DNA from 2 places in the Nesterenkonia xinjiangensis genome. Region 2 is predicted to be linked to the other one. Evidence: predicted binding sites of a transcription regulator. Region 2 holds the regulator's gene; the other holds the start of a gene.

Region 1 (7,226 bases), 240 kb from region 2:
CCGGCGGCGTCGAAGGCCTCCTCGAGCAGGAAGTGCAGCAGGTCGGCGCGCGTGTTGCCGCCCAGCAGCATTCCGAGCATCTGGAGGCGAGGGACGGTCAGCGGGGAGCCGTCGGGCAGCCGCACCTCGTGGCGACGCAGATGGTCGACCACCTCATCCAGCCGCTCGCGGTCCTCAGGGAAGCGGGAGAAGTGCTCCCGGTTGCGGGCGGCCATCTTCGTGTAGGTGGCGCGATAGACCTGGTCGGCGTGGCCGGTCAGCGGGGCCAGGCCGCCGGTGATCAGCGCCCTGTCCAGCGACTCCGGGAAGGCGGACAGATACGTCAGGGTGCAGAAGCCGCCGAAGCTCTGGCCCAGCACGCTCCAGGACCTCAGCCCCAGGTGGCGGCGGAAGGCCTCGGCGTCACGGACGATGGAGTCGGCACGGAAGTGTCGCAGATGCGCGGCCTGCTCCGCGGGTCTGCCACGTCGCAGCACGTGGTGTCGCGTCAGCGGCGTGGACAGCCCGGTGCCGCGCTGGTCGAGCATCAGGATCCGGAATCGACGTCCGGCCTCCTGCATCCAGCTGGGAAGCCGGGCCGGGCGCACGCCCTTGCCGCCGGGGCCGCCCTGCAGATACAGCAGCCACGGCATCCGTGAGACCTGTTCCGGGCCGCGCTCCGCAGCCTCGGCGCTGACGAACTCCCGGGCGAAGAGCTGGAGCTGCTCGGCCCCGGGATCGGCATGGTCCAGCGGAACCTGCAGTCGATGCTCCACCAGTCGTGTGCCGTCGAGCAGTGTGCGGGCGGGGGAGGGGGTGTGGTGCATCCTGGCTCTCTCTGCTGACCGGTCACGGGTCCGCCGGGCGGCGGCTCCGCCCCCGCGGCCGCGGACCGCCGGGGGAGGACGATGGGAGCTGACTCGGGCGAGATGGCCAGCTCCCACCGAGGGATCAGTGTGTCATAGGCCACAGTCGCCGGTCACGCCGCGAGGACGTCGACGCCGGCCGGGTCACTGGGCGGGGTCACTGGCCGGGGTCACTGGGCGGGGTCACTGGGCGGGGGCCTCCTGGAGCTCGCCCACATGATCGACGAGCACCACCGGCGTACCGACCTCGTCCGAGGCCGCCAGGTCGATCCAGGCGTGGATGCCCCAGTCGTGGTTCCCGTCGGCGTCGTCGAGGACCTGCACCGCCCGCCAGAACCCGGCGCGACCGGCCGGGGCCTCGTCGAGGCGGATCAGTGCGGGACCGCGGGAGGAGCCATCGGTGAAGACATCGTCGTAGACGTCGAAGAAGGTGTCCATCGCCGTGCCCCAGCGGCCGGCGTCCCATCCGGACTCGCCGTCGAGCTGTTCCAGCTCCCGCTCCTTCTCATGGGCGAAGAGCTCCGCGCGGAGGAACATCGAGTTGCGCACCATGACCCGGAAGGCCCGCACATTGTGGGTCACGCCCTCCGGCTCGGCCGGTGCGGCATCGGTGAGGTCGAGATCCTCGGCGGTCGCATCCTCTGCACCGGAGGCCAGTCGCTCCCACTCCTCGAGCAGCGAGTTGTCGGTCTGACGGATCATCTCGCCCAGCCACTCCACGAGGTCCTCGAGTCCTTCGGTGACCTTCTGCTGGGGAACGGTCTGGCGCAGCGCCTTGTAGGCGTCCGTGAGGTAGCGCAGCAGCACGCCCTCCGACCGGGAGAGCTGGTAGTGGTTGATCATGTCGGTGAAGCCGAAGGCTCGCTCCACCATGTCGCGGACGACCGCCTTGGGGGCGAGCTCGTGGTCACCCACCCAGGGGGCGGAGGTGCGGTAGACCTCGAACTGCTGGGTGAGCAGCTCGCCCAGAGGCTGCGGGTGGGTCATCTCGTCGAGGATGCGCATCCGCTCCACATAGTCGACCCCCTCGGCCTTGAGCTCGGCGATCCTCTCCGACTTCAGCTTCTTCACCTGGGCGCCGGTGACCTGGTAGGGGGTCTCGAGGATCGCCTCGATCACGGAGATGACGTCCAAGACATAGGTGTCGGACTCCGGATCCAGCAGCTCCAGGGCCGCCACGGCGAAGGGCGCCAGCGGCTGGTTCAGCGCGAAGTCGTCCTGCAGGTCCAGGGTGAGGTCCACGGTGCGGCCATCCTCATCCGGCTCCTCCAGGCGCTCCAGCACCCCGGCGGTGAGCAGCTCGCGTAGGATTTGCAGCGCCCGGCGCTGCAGCATCGCCTGCCGCACCGGGGTCTCGTCGGAGCTGAGGATCAGCCGACGCATCGCCAGGATCGGGTCTTCGGGCCGCTGCAGCAGCTGGAGGATCATCGCGTAGCTGATCTGCATCCGCGAGACCATCGACTCCGGGGAGGCCTCCGTGAGGCGCTCGAAGCTCTTCTCGGACCAGCTGACGAACCCATCCTGGGGCTTCTTCTTGCCCGCCGAGCGGATCGCCTGGGCGACCTTCTTCTCGTCATCGCCGTGCTTGGCGCGGGCCTTGCGCAGCGCCTGTTCGTTCTCGATCACGTGCTCGGGCGCCTGCACCACGACCCGGCCTTCGGTGTCGAAGCCGGCCCGGCCTGCGCGCCCGGAGATCTGGTGGAACTCGCGGGCGTTGAGCTGGCGGGTGCGCTGGCCGTCATACTTGCTCAGCGCGGAGAGGAGCACCGTGCGGATGGGGACGTTGATCCCCACGCCGAGGGTGTCGGTGCCGCAGATGACCTTGAGCAGGCCCTCCTGGGCGAGCTGCTCCACCAGACGTCGATACTTGGGCAGCATGCCTGCGTGGTGCACACCGATCCCGGATCGCAGCAGCCGGTTCAGCACCTTGCCGTAGCCCTTGGCGAAGCGGAAGGTCTCCAGCCGCTGACGGATGAGCTCCCGCCCCTCCTTGTCCACCACGTTCAGCGAGGCCAGTCCGGCGGCACGTTCTGCGGCCTCGCGCTGCGAGAAGTGCACCACGTAGACCGGCGCCTGCTCCCCGGCGACCAGCTCCTCAAGTTTGTGCTGCAGCGGGGTCATCGAGTACTCGAAGTGCAGCGGCACCGGCCGCTGGGCTGAAGAGACGGTGACGACGTCGCGTCCGGTCCGCTCGGCGATCTGCCGCTCGAAGCGGCTCGTGTCGCCCAAGGTGGCCGACATCAGCAGGAACTGCGCCCCGCGGAGCTCCAGCAGCGGGACCTGCCAGGCCCAGCCACGCTGCGGGTCGGCATAGAAATGGAACTCATCCATGATGACCGGGCCGACCTCAGCCTGGGCGCCGTCGCGCAGCGCCTCGTTCGCGAGGATCTCGGCGGTGCAGCAGATGATCGGAGCGTGGGCGTTGACCGCGGAGTCACCGGTGACCATGCCGACGTTCTCGGCGCCGAAGGTCTCCACCAGGGCGAAGAACTTCTCCGAGACGAGCGCCTTGATGGGGGCGGTGTAGACGCTGCGCTCCCCGCGGCTGAGTGCGAAGAAGTGGGCCGCGGTCGCGACCAGCGACTTCCCTGAGCCGGTCGGGGTGGCCATGATGACATGACGCCCGTCGGCCAGCTCCAGGACGGCGTCCTCCTGGGCGGGGTAGAGGGTGATGCCGCGCTGGGCGGCCCAATCGGTGAAGGCCTCCACGAGCTGAGAGGGGTCGGGAGCGTCGCCGTCGGAGGGGGCGGGACGCAGAGTGTCGAGTCGAAGGGCCGCCACTACCAGCCGCGCTCCCGCCACTGGGCGAGCTGCGGCCGCTCGGCGCCGAGCGTCGTGGGGTCGCCGTGCCCGGGATGGATGACCGTGTCATCAGGGAAGGCTTCGAAGAGCCTGGACTCGACGTCGTCGATGAGCGAGGCGAAGTCCGCATCGCTGTCGGTCTTGCCGACGCCTCCGGGGAACAGCGAGTCGCCGGTGAAGATGTGGGTGGGTCCGTCCTCGACCGGATAGACGAAGGCCACCGAACCAGGGGTATGGCCGCGCAGCTGGATGACGTCCAGGCCGATGCCGTCGTACTCGACGAGGTCGCCGTGGGCCAGACGACGATCGATGCGCACGCCCTGCGCCTCCTCGACGGCGTGAGCGTCATCCTCTCCCGCAGCGGTCTCCACGCCCTGGGCCACTGCGGAGAGCGCGCGGACGTGGTCCCAGTGCCGGTGCGTGGTCAGCACAGCCCGCAGCTGGGGCGCGCAGGGCGTGTCCGCGGCGGCCGCGGCCAGCATCGCGCGGATCGCCTCGGCGTCGTCGGCGGCATCGATGAGCACCTGGACCCCCGACTTCTTCGCCGTGAGCAGGTAGACGTTGTTGCTCATCTCGGAGACCGCGATGCGGCGGACGGTGATCGCCGGGAGGTCGTGGATCAGTGAGCTGTCGGTGGCCATGAGGGACAGTCTATGGTCTGCTCTCGCTCAGATGCCATGACGCCGTCGGGCCTCCCGCCGCCTCGGGCCTGCGGCCGCCGGTCGCACCGCTGAGGACGCCGCCGAGCACAGCGTCCAGGGCGGTGCGCAGGCCGGCGGCATCCTCGACGACGATCTCGGCCCCGGCCTCCTCGAGCTCGCCGACGGGCGCGTATCCCCAGCGCACGCCGATGCACGGGATGCCGTGGGCCTGGGCGCCCTCCACGTCGAAGACGCGGTCGCCGACCATCGCCCGCGGCACGGGCTCCGTCCCCAGGTTCTCCGTCCCCACGTTCAGGGCCTGCAGCGCGGCCGCGAGGATGGGCCCCTTGCCGCTGTGCGGGATCGACTCGTCCGGGTGGGAGCCTGAGATGACGTCGAAGGCCGTCGCCAGGTTCTGGACCTCCAGGAGCCGCTCGGCCAGCGGCTGCGGCTTGGAAGTGGCCACGGCGAGGGCCGCTCCGGCCGCGCGCAGCTCGACGAGCAGCTCACGGATCCCCGGATAGACGGTGGAGGCGGCCATGCCTCGCGCGAGGTACTCCTGTCGATAGTGCTCCACGATGCCGGGCAGCTGGGACTCACGAACCTCGGGCAGCGAGAGCAGGCTCTCGGCCAGCGGCGGACCGACCATCGCGTCCAGGACCGCGGGCTCCGGGACAGGGATGCCGTGGGCCTTCAGCGCGGCGGCGATCCCTCCCGTGATGGCACCGCCGGGGTCCACCAAGGTGCCGTCGAGGTCAAAGAGCACGACGGCGGCGGGTGTCGGCGCGGGGGCGTCGGGAGGCGTGGGGGCATCGGTGCCGGAAGCGGGCGTCAGGTCGTCCATGCCCCCATCCTCTCAGCACCGAGGTCGGGGCTCCGGTGCCGTGGTCGGTCCACCAGGATCGAATATTTGTTCGATCGCGAAAACGGGCATAGACTGGTGCGCGTGTCTGAGCGATTTGCCGAGGTCCACGGCGCAGTGATCGAATCCGTCGACGACTATTACAGCCGGGGTCAGCGCCGGAAGGCCGGCGCCAACGGGACGATCGGTCGTGCCGAGGTGGACCGCATCGTGGTCCAGGGGGCGCGCGAGCACAACCTCCACGACGTCGCCGTGGAGCTGCCCCGCAACGCGTTCATCGTCTTCACCGGGCTCTCCGGGTCGGGGAAGTCGTCCCTTGCCTTCGACACGATCTTCGCCGAGGGTCAGCGCCGGTACGTCGAGTCGCTCTCGGCCTACGCGCGCATGTTCCTCGGGCGGGTGGACAAGCCCGACGTCGACTTCATCGAGGGGCTCTCCCCGGCGGTCTCCATCGACCAGAAGTCCACCTCGCGGAACCCTCGCTCCACGGTGGGCACCGTCACGGAGATCCACGACTACCTGCGCCTGCTCTGGGCGCGCATCGGCGTGCCCCACTGCCCGGTCTGCGGCGAGACCATCGAGCGGCAGACCCCGCAGCAGATCGTGGACCAGATCCTCGACCTTCCCGAGCGCTCCCGGTTCCAGGTGCTGGCACCGGTGGTCCGCGGTCGCAAGGGCGAGTTCAAGGACCTCTTCCGGGACCTCGCCGGCCAGGGCTTCGCGCGCGCCGTCGTCGACGGCGAGACCGTCCAGCTCAACGAGCCGCCGGTCCTGGAGAAGCAGATCAAGCACCACGTCGACGTCGTGGTGGACCGCCTCGTCATCCGCGAAGGGATGCGCCAGCGGCTCACCGACTCGATCGAGACCGCGCTGCGGCTGGCTGAGGGCCGCGTCGTGGTGGACCTGGTGGACCTCGCCGCCGACGGGACTCCGGAGGATCCGGAACGGGTCCCCGAGGGGCTCGTCGGCCCGAAGCAGCGCAGCTTCTCCGAACACCTGGCCTGCCCGAACGAGCACCCGCTGCCCATCGATGAGATCGAGCCGCGCTCCTTCTCCTTCAACTCGCCGTTCGGCGCCTGCCAGACCTGCTCCGGCATCGGCTCCCGGCTCGAGGTGGATGAGGAGCTCGTCATCCCTGACGACACCCTGTCACTGCAGGACGGAGCGATCGCGCCGTGGAACCGCGGCAAGGCCTCCAGCGAGTACTGGATGCGGCTCATCCGGGCCCTGGCGGAGGAGCTCGAGTTCTCCGTGAACGTCCCCTGGCAGGAGCTGCCGAAGAAGGCACGCACGGCGCTGCTGCAGGGGCGCAACCACAAGGTCGTGGTGCAGTACCGCAACCGCTTCGGCCGGGAGCGCAAGTACTCCACCGGCTTCGAGGGCGTGCTCTCCTACCTGCACCGTAAGTATGAGGAGACCGAGTCGGACAACGCCCGGGACCACTACGAGCAGTACATGCGGCAGGTGCCGTGTCCGGCCTGCGACGGTCAGCGGCTGAACCCGGCCTCCCTCTCGGTGCTCATCGAGGGGCGCTCCATCGCCGAGGTCTCTCGCCGGCCGCTCGAGGAGGTCGTCGAGTTCTTCGCCACGCTCAGCCTCTCGGCGCGGGACGCCACGATCGCCGAACAGGTCCTCAAGGAGATCCTGGCTCGGCTGAACTTCCTGCTCGACGTGGGCCTGGGCTACCTCAACCTGGAACGCGCCGCCGGCACGCTCTCCGGCGGAGAGGCCCAGCGCATCCGGCTGGCCACACAGATCGGCTCCGGACTCGTGGGCGTGCTCTACGTGCTCGACGAGCCCTCCATCGGCCTGCACCAGCGTGACAACAGCCGACTCATCGGAACGCTCACCCGGCTCCGGGATCTCGGCAACACGCTCATCGTCGTGGAGCACGACGAGGACACGATCGCCGAGGCCGACTGGGTCGTGGACATCGGCCCGGGAGCGGGGGAGCGCGGCGGTCGCATCGTGCACTCCGGCTCCGTGGAGCGGCTGAAGGCCAATGAAGACTCCATCACCGGGGACTATCTGGCGGGCCGCCGGACCATCGCCGTGCCCGCACAGCGGCGCCCGCTC
Region 2 (7,226 bases):
ATGGATCCGGTGAAATGGCCGCCGATCAGGTGGTACTGCTGCCCCTCGGGCTCGCCTGTGTGGACCAGGTACGGGCGACCGGAGACGTCGACGATCGCCTGCGCCAGCGCCTCGTCCAGCGGGACCGTCGCCTCGCCGAAACGGCGGATGCCCGCCTTGTCGCCCAGGGCGGTGCGCAGCACCTCACCGATGACGATGGCGGTGTCCTCCACGGTGTGGTGGACGTCGATGTGGGTGTCTCCGCTGGCCTCGATCTCCAGATCGATCAGCGAATGCTTCGACAAGGCGGTGAGCATGTGGTCGAAGAACGGCACACCGGTGGAGATCTTCGAGGTGCCGGTTCCGTCGAGGTCCATGCGGACGCGCACGCTGGACTCGGAGGTCACTCGTTCCATCTGGGCCGCGCGGCCCGAGATCAGTTCTGCTCCCATGGCTCCTGCTCGTGAGGTACGGGGGGGGTGGGTCTGGTGACGCCGTAGTCCAGTCTACGCACCGCTGTGGAAGGCCTCAGCGTGCACGACAGCGGTCTCAGACGGTGGAACGCCCCGGCCACGGCCCGGGGTCAGCGCCCCAGATGGCGCCGCAGCGATTCGAGGAAGGCGGTTGTCTCCTCCTCGGTGCCGGCAGTCACCCGCAGGTGGCCGGGGATGCCGACGTCGCGGATGAGGATGCCGTCATCGAGGAGATGCTGCCAGGCGGCCTTCTCATCGCTCAGGCCGCCGAAGAAGACGAAGTTCGCATCCGACGGAGCGGGGGTGAGCCCGTAGCTGCTCAGCGTCTCCACAATGCGGTCACGCTGGGACTTGATGCGCTCGACGTTGGCCATCAGCGTCGCGCTGTGGTCCAGGGCCGCCTCCGCGGTGGCCTGGGTGACCGCCGAGAGGTGGTAGGGAAGCCTCACCAGCCGCAGCGCGTCTGTGACCTCCTCCGCGGCGGCCAGGTAGCCCAGCCGTCCACCCGCCAAAGCGAAGGCCTTGCTCATCGTGCGTGAGACGATCAGCCGTTCCCGTCCGGCCAGCAGCTCCAGCGCCGAGGGCGTACCGTTCTGCCGGAACTCCCCGTAGGCCTCGTCGACGACGACCATAGTGTCGCCCTCGAGGGCGGCCGCATAGGCGGCCTCGACGACATCGAGCCCCAGCGCGGTGCCGGTCGGGTTGTTGGGAGAGCAGAGGATCACCACATGAGGGCGGTGCTCGCGGATCTGCCGGGCGACGTCCGCAGCGCTCTGCGTGAAGTCCTCCCCCCGAGTGCCCGGGATGTACTCGCTGTAGGTCCCGCGAGCGTAGAGCGGGTACATCGAATACGTGGGAGGGAAGGCCAGCACGGAGCGTCCCGGGCCGGCGAAGGCCTGCAGGATGTGCTGCATGATCTCATTGGACCCGTTGGCCGCCCAGATGTTCTCGGCACTCAGCCCATGGCCCAGATAGTCGGCGAGCTTCTCGCGCAGCCGGGTGAACTCGCGGTCCGGGTAACGGTTCAGGGACTGTGCGGCGTGCCGGACCTCTGTGGTGATCGCGTCCACGACGTCGGCGGGGACGTCATAGGTGGTCTCGTTGACGTTGAGCATGGCCCGCACGGTCAGCTGCGGGGCTCCGTAGGGCTCCTGCCCGCGCAGCTCATCCCGGAGGGGCAGCCGCGCCAGGCGGTCTGATCGGTCAGGGTTCTCCGTCGTCGGCGTCGCGCCGGCCCCGTTCTGCTGAGATTTCACGCGCCCATCCTACTCGCGGAGCTGGCCCCGCCCCCACCGTGGAGCCTGAGCTTGACGCAGTGCGTCACGCCCATCGGCCACCAGACGATCAGTCCAGCACGGGAACGTGGAGGGTCTGCCCCGGGTGCAGCTCCGAGGAGGAGAGGCCGTTCAGCTCCGCGATCTGCCCGATGAGGACCTGGACGTCTTCGCCGGAGTCCAGCTCCGAGGCGACGCTCCAGAGCGTGTCGCCGGGGGCGACCGTGACCTCGACGGCCTCCACACCTGCGGGCTCTTGGCTCGAGGCCTGGGCCATGTTGGCGAAGCTGCCGGCCAGCAGCGCGAGTCCGACCAGGGCGGCGGCCAGCAGAGTGAGCGCCGGCAGGCCGATGAGCAGCAGCCGCCCCCGCCGAGTCAGGGTCATGCCGGGACGCCCGAGAGCGACCGAGGCAAGGGGGCCGGATGCGTGAGCCGCACCGGAGACCGGACGGGCGGTGAAGGAGGTGTGCGAGTGACGCATGGGGAAGAACCTCTCTCGTACTGACTGTGGCATCGAAGACTGTTCGAAGCTGTGTTCTATTTCTAGCACACATGTTCGACACGGGACCAGACATGCGTTCGAATATGTTGGCCCCGGGCGCCCGGTTCCCGTAGCCTGAGCCACATGTTCGAACCGAGTTTCGGATGCGATGTTCGATCGGGCGTCCATGTCGGAGAGTCCATCAGGACCCTCTGACATGAACTGCACGTTCTGGGCCTCGTGACGTTCCGGAGTCGGCCGCGAACCCGATGAGACCCTGCGGAGAGAGGCGTGAGACATGGCCGTGGAGAAGCGACCTGCTGAGAAGAACCTGCCGCGGGACCGGACGCATGGGGAGGCTCCCCGCCTGACGGAGCGGCAGCGCGGCATCGTCGATGTGATCCAGCAGTCCCTCGCCGAGCGCAGCTATCCTCCGTCGATGCGTGAGATCGGGGACGCCTGCGGCCTCGCGTCGCTGTCCTCGGTGACGCATCAGCTCGCTCGTCTCCAGCAGATGGGCTACCTGAGCAGAGTCCCGGGGAAGCCGCGCGCCATGGAGGTCATCCGTGACTCCTCAGGCCGCCTCCTGGCCGCTGAGGGTCCCACTGACGCGGAGCAGACCTCCCAGGCTTCAGAAGGGCCGGCGGAGCGCCGCCGCGCCGTGGACAGCGCCGTGGTGGACCTGGACGCCTATCGCGAGCAGTCCGACAGCCGGACCACTGACATCCCGGTGGTCGGGCGCATCGCCGCCGGCGGCCCGATCCTGGCCGAGCAGCATGTGGAGGACGTGATGCCTCTGCCCCGCCAGCTCACCGGCGAGGGTGAGCTGTTCATGCTCCAGGTCCGGGGTGACTCGATGATCGAGGCCGGCATCTTCGAGGACGACTGGGTGGTGGTCCGCCGGCAGCATACGGCGGAGAACGGCGACATCGTCGCAGCGCTGCTCGACGAGGAGGCCACGGTGAAGACCCTGCGCCGTCGCGACGGGCACCAGTGGCTGCTGCCGCAGAACCGCAGCTACGAGCCGATCCTCGGCGACGAGGCGACCATCATGGGCCGGGTCGTCACCGTGCTGCGCAGCCTCTGACCCAAGGACGGAGGCCCGCGCGGACTCAGCCCTCGCTGGACTGGTGGTCCGCCAACCTGCGGAGCGCGCCTCGAGCGATGTCTCCGCTGACCGTGGGCCAGAAGTCCGGCATGGACTTCTTCAGGAAGCCCCCGTAACGCGCCGTGGCCAGCCGGGAGTCCAGGATGGCCAGCACTCCCCTGTCTTCGGCGCTGCGGATCAGCCGCCCCGCGCCCTGGGCCAGTCGCGTGGCGGCGTGAGTGGCAGCCACCTGCATGAAGCCGTTGCCTCCGTGCCGCGCGACCTCCTGGGTGCGCGCGCTCATCAGCGGATCGTCGGGTCGGGGGAAGGGGATCCTGTCGATCGCCACGAGTCGGCAGGATCGGCCGGGAACGTCGACACCCTGCCACAGGCCCATGGTGCCGAACAGGCAGGTCTCCTCGTCCGCGGCGAACTCCCGCACCAGCGACGACATCGTGGCGTCTCCCTGACAGAGGATCGGTACGTCCAACCGCTCACGCAGGTCCTCGGCCGCCTCCTCCGCCGCACGGCGCGAGGAGAACAGCGCCAGCGTCGCCCCACGTGAGGCCTCGATGAGCTCGGCAAGCTCATCACGCTGCTGGTCGGCGGTCTTCAGCGACGGAGCCGGCAGATGCTTCGCCACATAGAGCACCCCCTGCTTCGGGTACTCGAATGGGCTGCCGACGTCGACGCCATCCCAGGCAGGGGCTTTCTCCCCACCCAGCCCCAGCGCGCCGGCGACGGGTTCGAAGCTGTCTCCGATGGTGAGCGTCGCCGAGGTCAGGATCACGGTCCTGTCGCCGAAGAGCCCCTCGCGGAGCCGACCGGCCACCGAGGTGGGGGCCACGTTCACGACCGGCGGCTCGGTGACGTCGGCCTCGCGGTATCCCACTCCTGGGGTGAAGCTTCCAGGTCTGGTCAGCCAGATGACGTCCGGGGTCTCCGGAGACTGCAGCATGCGTTCCGCGGTCTCCTGGACCGCCTGCACCCGGGCTCGAGCCGTGGAGCGACCGGTGTCGCCGTCGGAGTCTCCGGAGGGCTTGCTGTCCGAGAGGGCGGTGCGGGCCGCGTTGCGGGCGATCTCGAGGGCCTGGGTCTGCTGAGGGTCCAGCCCACGTGCCAGCAGTCCGGACTCCTTGGCGTGGAAGGCGGCGTCGACGGCGATGGCCGCAGCCTGCAGATCCTCTCCGCTGAGCGACGTGTGCCGGCGCAGCGAGTTCGCCGCCGTCTGGATCATTTGCACCGACAGCTGCGCTGTGACGGCGGAGGTCACCCGGTCAGCGAGCTCATGGGCCTCGTCGATGATGACCGCGTCATGCTCGGGCAGCACCTGCAGACCTTCGAAGGCGTCGATGGCCAGCATCGCGTGATTGGTGACCACGAGATCAGCGTCCACAGCACGCTCGCGGGCCAGCTCGGAGAAACACTCGGAGGCCATCGGGCATCGTCGCGGTCCGATGCAGTCCACTGCATTGACCGAGACCTGCCGCCAGGCCTTGTCCGAGACCCCCTCGGGGAGGTCGTCACGGTCTCCCGTCTCCGTCTCCTCGGCCCACTCGCGCAGGCGCACGACCTCTCGCCCCAACCGAGAGCCGGGCTCCGGGGCGGATTCACCGGCGGGCTCGTCGCCGAAGGAGAACAGCGCCTGCTCCTCATCGTCCTGAGGGAAACCGCCCTCGAGCTTGTGCTTGCAGAGGTAGTTGGCACGCCCCTTGACCAGGGCGATGCTGATCCCCTGGTCAAGCTCGTCCCCCAGCTGCTCCAGCAGGCGCGGCAGGTCACGGCCCATGATCTGCGCCTGCAGCGCCAGGGTCGCTGTGGAGATCAGCACCGGACGCTCGCTGTCCAGCGCATGCACGACGGCGGGCACCAGGTAGGCCAGCGACTTGCCCGTCCCGGTGCCCGCCTGCACGAGCAGGTGTCGCCGCCGTCGAAGGGCATGGTCGACATGGCGTGCCATGTCGACCTGGCCTTCCCGATGCACACCGCCCATGGCGGTCACGGCGTGCTCGAGCAACGTGGTCGACCGCAGATGCCCGGTGGACTGGGTGGTGGGCGCCTCCGCGCTCATGCAGCGCCCGGTTCGTCCGTCGCCTCGGCGTCAGCGTCCGGACCTTCAGCGTCCGGACCTTCAGCGTCCGGACCTTCAGCGGGCGCGTCCCCCGAAGCGGTGGGACCACCGGCCACGACGTGCTCCTGCAGCTCGGCGGCCAGCTCCGGCCGGACCCGTACGCTCATCCGGGTGCCCTCGGCCTGGTACTCGGTGCTCAGGATCTCTGCATCGGAGCCGTGCAGCCGAGAGACGAGGTCCCCGGCGGCGTAGGGCACCAGCAGCTCCAGCGCCACGTCCGGACGCGGGATCGACTCGCTGATCAGCTCCCGCAGATCGTCGACTCCCTGGCCGGTGTGCGCCGAGACGAGCACGGTGCGCGACTCCCGGCGACGGATCCGTTCGATGACGACGTCGTCGGCCATGTCCGCCTTGTTGAGCACGATGATCTCCGGCACCTCATGGGCGTCGACATCAGCGAGGACCTTGCGGACCGCGCTGATCTGCCCCTCCGGCTCCGGATGCGAGGCGTCTACGACGTGCAGAATCAGATCGGCGTCGGCGACCTCCTCCAGCGTGGAGCGGAAGGCCTCCACCAGCTGGGTGGGCAGCTGCCGGACGAAGCCGACCGTGTCCGAGAGGGTGTAGCCGATCCCGTCCGGGGTGACAGCCTTGCGCACCGTGGGGTCCAACGTGGCGAACAGCGCGTTCTCCACGAGGACTCCGGCGTCGGTGAGGCGGTTCAGCAGGGAGGACTTCCCGGCGTTGGTGTATCCGGCGATCGCCACCGAGGGCACCGCATTGCGCCTGCGGTTGGCCCGCTTGGCGTCACGCGCAGGCTTCATCCCCGCGATCTGCTTGCGCAGCTTCGCCATCCGCGTGTTGATGCGCCGACGGTCCAGCTCGATCTTCGTCTCACCGGGACCGCGGGATCCCATGCCCGCGCCGGCGCCGCCGACCTGTCCACCGGCCTGCCGGGACATCGATTCGCCCCAGCCGCGCAGCCGCGGAAGCAGATACTCCAGCTGGGCCAGCTCCACCTGAGCCTTGCCCTCCCGGGACTTGGCGTGCTGGGCGAAGATGTCCAGGATCAGGCCGGTGCGATCGATGACCTTGACCTTCACGATGTCCTCGAGCCCGCGCCGCTGTGACGGGGCCAGCTCAGAGTCGACGACCACCGTGTCCGCACCGAGCTCGGCGACGGCTTGGCGGATCTGCTCCGCCTTGCCGGAGCCGAAGAACGTGCCGGGATCGGGAGTGGCGCGCCGCTGGACGAAGCCGTCCAGCACGGTGGATCCGGCGGTCTCGGCCAGGGCGGCGAGTTCGCGCAGCGAGTGCTCCGCCTCGGCGATGGGCCCGTCGCTCCACAGACCGGCCAGCACGACCCGCTCCAGGCGGAGCTGCCGGTATTCGACCTCGGAGACGTCCTCCAGCTCGGTGGAGAGGCCCTCCACGCGGCGCAGCGAGCGCCGCTCGAGCAGATCGAACTGATCTCCGTCGGCCTCGGTGTGCTGGGTCCGCAGGTCCGAGAGCTCCCGAGCCTGCCCGTCCAGCACAGATCGGCGGTCGGGCCCGGCGGCCTCTCCCTCACGACGATGCGCAGGGTCGGCGACGAAACGGGTCCGGGCAGAGCGGGTGACCGTCTCTGCGCGAGCCTCGTCGGCGGCCAGGATGCGTTCGATGGTGGCATCGACCGAGGCCTGGTCACCGGAGACGGCTGCGGCAGCGGGCGTGATGTCCTCGTGCTGCTCGTCTCCGGTGCTGGGTGTGGTGTTGTCCTGATGGGTGTTCGTCATGATCTCCTTGTCGGGACCGCCGGTCAGCGACGGGTCCCTGTGTACCGGATCTCGACTCCGGCCGGCCCCCAGAAGGGTCCTTCCAT

Evidence for each region. Region 2 encodes LexA, which represses DNA repair genes until DNA is damaged. Its sites were predicted from a motif close to TCGAACANNTGTTCGA; they were not measured.
Region 1: the regulator LexA is predicted to act here: its motif matches at 5,191-5,206, upstream of uvrA (excinuclease ABC subunit UvrA).

What each region holds. Positions count from the first base shown of each region.
Region 1 covers NZ_JACCFY010000001.1:3,120,843-3,128,068, forward strand. The annotation lists gene HNR09_RS14005 (alpha/beta fold hydrolase) at 1-806, opposite strand, end outside; gene HNR09_RS14010 (DEAD/DEAH box helicase) at 1,029-3,626, opposite strand; gene HNR09_RS14015 (MBL fold metallo-hydrolase) at 3,626-4,288, opposite strand; gene HNR09_RS14020 (HAD hydrolase-like protein) at 4,299-5,132, opposite strand; gene uvrA (excinuclease ABC subunit UvrA) at 5,349-7,226, shown strand, end outside.
Region 2 covers NZ_JACCFY010000001.1:2,877,275-2,884,500, reverse strand. The annotation lists gene hisB (imidazoleglycerol-phosphate dehydratase HisB) at 1-431, opposite strand, end outside; gene HNR09_RS12965 (histidinol-phosphate transaminase) at 563-1,708, opposite strand; gene HNR09_RS12960 (LysM peptidoglycan-binding domain-containing protein) at 1,797-2,207, opposite strand; gene lexA (transcriptional repressor LexA) at 2,506-3,294, shown strand; gene HNR09_RS12950 (ATP-dependent DNA helicase) at 3,320-5,365, opposite strand; gene hflX (GTPase HflX) at 5,362-7,140, opposite strand.